Regions from separate parts of the Hyphomonas sp. NPDC076881 genome, predicted to be linked through region 1. Evidence: riboswitches for the same ligand, from Rfam matches in the RefSeq annotation. Region 1 holds a riboswitch; the other holds the start of a gene.

Region 1 (2,198 bases):
CCATCGGCGCCGGAGAGGTTTTCCGCGCCCTGTTTGGCAATGCAGACGCGGTGACGAACACCATCATCCGGGAGCTGCGCCTGCCGCGCCTCATGCTCACCCTTGGCGTGGGCGCCATGCTCGGCGGGGCAGGGGCGGCGCTCCAGGGCTATCTGCGCAACCCGCTGGCAGAGCCCTCCATTCTTGGTGTCGCGAGCGCCGCCGCGCTTGGCGCCGTTGTCGCGCTCTACTTCGGTCTCGCCAGCGTTGCGGGTATTTTTCTGCCGCTCATGGCGGCGGTGTTCGCGCTCGCGGCGACGCTTCTCCTCTTTGTTTTTACGATGTTTTCTGCCTCCGGTCTCAGCCTCATTCTGGCGGGTATCGCCATCGGTTCACTGGCCGGGGCGGGCATTTCGCTTGCCCTCAATCTGTCGCCAAACCCCTTCGCGGCGATGGAGATCACCTTCTGGCTGCTCGGCTCGGCGGAGGATCGCAGCTGGCGCCATGTGGGGTTGTCGGTGCCGCTGATCGGGCTCTGCCTCGCGGTTCTCTTCAGTGACAGGCGCGCCCTTGACGCGCTCACGCTCGGCGAAGACGCCGCCCGCGCGCTTGGCTACAATCTCACACTGGTCCGCATGCGGCTGATTGTCAGCGTGGCGCTGGGCGTCGGCGCCGCCGTGTCCGTCACCGGCGCGATCGGCTTCGTCGGCCTTGTCGCGCCCCATCTTGCCCGCAGTGTTGCCGGCAGCCTTCCCTCGCGTCTCATTGCGCCCTCGGCGCTCATGGGCGCGCTGTTACTCACCGCGGCAGATATCCTCGTGCGCCTCATCCCGACCACGAATGAACTGCGTCTCGGCGTCGTCACCGCGCTTATCGGTGCGCCTTTTCTCGTCATCATCCTCTATCGCACGCGCCGGCGCGAAGCATAGGGCTGGACAAGTGCCGCCACCAAATGTATCGGCGTTCATGACGGTTCCCCTTTATCGGGGGATTAAAACGGGAATGCAGTGAGGAGCGTTAGCTTTGAATCTGCAGCTGTACCCGCAACTGTAACCGGCGAGCTTTGCCGCGATATGCCACTGGTGCGCCCGGAAGGGTGTTCTGGGAAGGCGCGGAGGGAAGCGATGAACCGGAAGCCAGGAGACCTGCCGTCAAATTGTCGCCCCTCTTCCGACCGGGTCTAGTCGGCAGAGCGGAACTCCGTCGTGGCGACATCTGAGAGGCGGGTGCTGAACGCACCCTCGCTTCCGGCTGTCGCGCAGGCGCCCTCCGGAAAGAGATTGCGTTCGGTCATCCGTATGGATGCAATCGGGGGACCTGTCCCCCGGATGGAGAATAGCAATGTCCTCACATGCAGTGAGAGCAATCACTGGCGCTTTGCTCGGCGCCGCCAGCCTGAATACACTTTCCTTCGCCTATGCTCAGTCAACGGAAGACGAAAGCCGGCAGGAAACCATCACCATCACGGCGAGCCGCCTGAACCTCGCCCCGCGCGAGATCGGCAGCGCTATCGCCCTCGTTGATCGCGCGGCCCTGGAAACCGGCCAGATCATCGCCCTGAAGGAAACCCTGCAGGATATTCCGGGCGTCCAGATCAGCGCTGGCCGCCCCGGCGGCAGCACGAATGTCAGCATCCGCGGGTCGGATAATGATCAGGTGCTGTTCCTGTTCGACGGCATCAAGCTGGGCGACCCCAGCTCCACCAGCACGCAGTTTTCCTCCGACAACATGACATCGCTCGATATCGAACGTATCGAAGTCCTGCGCGGCAATCAGAGTTCCCTCTATGGCTCCGATGCCATCGGCGGCGTCATCAACATCATCACCCAGCGTGCCACCGAAGAAGGCCTCCGCTTCAATGTGGAGGCAGAGGCCGGCGGCTATCTCGGCGTGTCGTCGGAACATGGCGACCACCTCCTGCAGCGCGGCGGCGTCTCGCTGCTCGGCAAGCAGGGCAAGCTCGATTACCGCCTGTCGCTGACGGGCACAAAGACGGAAGGCCCCTCCATCGCAGACCCGCGCACGGGCCCATCTGTCACCGAAGATGACGACTATTCCGTCTGGGCCATCAGCGGCCGCGCCGGCTACCAGATCTCCGAAACTCTGTCGGGCCAGGTTGTTGGTTTCTACAACGACTCCTCCACCGATCTCGACAATACCACCAGCGACAGCGTCAACACGGTCGACAAGAAAGACACCGCCTACGCTGTTCAGTTGAC
Region 2 (2,198 bases), on a different contig from region 1:
CCCGCTCCACCTGGTTGAAGCTGGCGCGGATCACGTGATCCAGGGGCCCATAAGCGCCCGTCAGCGCGCCGCCGACCAGCCACTGATCTGCCTCGGTGCGATTGTCCGTGTCGTTGAGAAGCCCGTCATAATCCGTATCCGAATCGAATTCAGACTCCGTCTGCCGCGCCAGGCCAACCAGAGACAGCGCCCAGTCCGCCCCCAGATCAAGCTTGCTGGTCAGCAGGCCGGAGAACGCTTCAGATCCATCCTTGCCGCCGCCCGCGCCAGAGGTGTCCACGCCATCGGTCGTAAAGCCGGTAACCGCTGCACCAAAATTTGGCCCGCCAAACCCCGCAGCGCCGCGCACAGTGCCAAAGCTGCCCGCTTCGGCAGAAGCGTTAAACCCTGCTTCCCGCGCCGCCGAAAGCGACACCACGCCGCCAATCGCATCTGATCCGTGGATCGAGGACGCCGCCCCGCGCAGCACTTCGATGCGGCCAACCGGCAGCGCCGTCAGCAGGCCGAAATCTGTCTCACCATTCACCGGATCGGAAATCTCGATGCCTTCAAACAGGACGAGCGTATGGTTAGCCTCGGCCCCGCGCATCCGCACCTGCGTCAAGCCGCCAACGCTTCCCGCGCGGGAAACGGCCACCCCCGGAACAGCGCGCAGCTGGTCTACGGGGTTGGGTGACAGGCGAACGGCCAGATCGTCCGCCGTCAGTACGGATACGGAAGATGTCACGCTGTCGAGTTCAACCGGGCGCAGGCCGGAAATTTCGATGGGATCGAGCACGCGGGCTTCTTCGGCCTGCGCGAGAGAAGCATTGAGAACAAGCGCAGACGCGCCCATGAGGGTAAGTCTGAGGAACATGGGTCCACAGGTCCTTCTTTGGCCGGAGGATGTGCGTTGCCTCCCCGCGGCGGGTTCATGACATGTCGCATGAACGGAAGGGTGCCTTCCGCGGCCCTACGCCTGTTCCCGGACGGCGAGCCAACGACGGCAACAGGCAGGTCTCCTGACTTTGCGGATCATCGCCGGGGTGAGCTGCCTTCCCGGTTTCCCAGTGGCGTATGGCTCTCACGGCTCCCCGCTCACAGTTACGGGCATAGCGCCGGATTCCCACCGGCTTCCCTTTTCACCCGGACTTTACCGGGCACCTGTCGCGTGAAGGCGCTGTAATGCGGATTTTGCGGCGCGGCAAGCAGGGGCATGGATATAGCCGTTCTCCACTCCCTCACCTTTCGTCACGCTCGATGGCCTTCAGGCCATCTGAGCGCCCATCTCCAAACCTCGCCGATAAAGCCAATGGCAAGTTCAGGTGATGGGCACTCAGATGCGCTGCGCGCATCGAGTGTGACGAAGATCCGGATTTGGCCGGAAGCCGTCCTGTTAAAGACTGTTCAACAGGTGGCCGCCATCCACAACGAGCGTCGAGCCGGTCATGAAGCTGCCCGCGTCCGACGCCAGCAGAAGCAGCGGCCCGGCCAGTTCGTTGATGTCGCCGATGCGGCGCATGGCGATCCGGCGGATCATCTGCATGCCCTGCTCGCTGTCGAGGAATTCGTCATTGATCTCGGTCTTGAAATAGCCCGGCGCGATGGCATTCACGCGCACCCCATAACGGGCCATTTCCAGCGCCATCTGGCGGGTCATGTGGTCAACCCCGGCCTTGGAGACGCAATAGGCCGTCGTCATCGCCTGCGGATGGAGGCCGGTGATCGAGGCGATGTTGATGATCGAACCCTTGGCCTTGGCCGCCACCATGGCATTGGCGCCATGCTTGGCCACGCGCCACACGCCGGTGAGATTGGTGTCGATCACCGCGTTCCAGTCTTCCTCACTCATGTCGCGGAACCAGCCTTCGCGCGACATGCCGGAATTGTTGACGATGATGTCGGCGGGCCGGCCAAGCGCTTCCTTGATCGAGTCGAAGGCGGCCACGATGCTGCCGTCATCGGTCACGTCCATCGCCACCGGAAGCGCGTTCCCGCCCTTGCGGTTGATCGCGGCGGCGACCTCTTCCAGACGGTCCATCCGGCGTGCCGCAAGGACAACGGTTGCCCCGGCATCGGACAGAACATGCGCAAAATGGCGCCCCAGACCGCTTGACGCTCCGGTAACCAAAGCCACGCGATTAGCCAGACTAAACATACTCATGCCCTAAACCCTCAAAATAACTATTGCACGGCGCAAAGTTTAACCTAATCCAGAG

What was found. A riboswitch is a leader RNA that binds a small molecule or an ion and turns the genes downstream of it on or off. The one in region 1 is predicted to bind cobalamin.
Region 2: linked by a shared signal. The riboswitch ahead of ACQKI2_RS04665 (TonB-dependent receptor plug domain-containing protein) and the one ahead of ACQKI2_RS12580 (TonB-dependent receptor plug domain-containing protein) in region 1 are both predicted to bind cobalamin.

The regions. Positions count from the first base shown of each region.
Region 1 covers NZ_JBNNJJ010000010.1:105,684-107,881, reverse strand. Annotated here, with positions in the region: gene ACQKI2_RS12585 (FecCD family ABC transporter permease) at 1-908, shown strand, start outside; cobalamin riboswitch at 933-1,146, shown strand; gene ACQKI2_RS12580 (TonB-dependent receptor plug domain-containing protein) at 1,321-2,198, shown strand, end outside.
Region 2 covers NZ_JBNNJJ010000003.1:204,135-206,332, reverse strand. Annotated here, with positions in the region: gene ACQKI2_RS04665 (TonB-dependent receptor plug domain-containing protein) at 1-856, opposite strand, end outside; cobalamin riboswitch at 975-1,162, opposite strand; gene ACQKI2_RS04660 (SDR family NAD(P)-dependent oxidoreductase) at 1,376-2,143, opposite strand.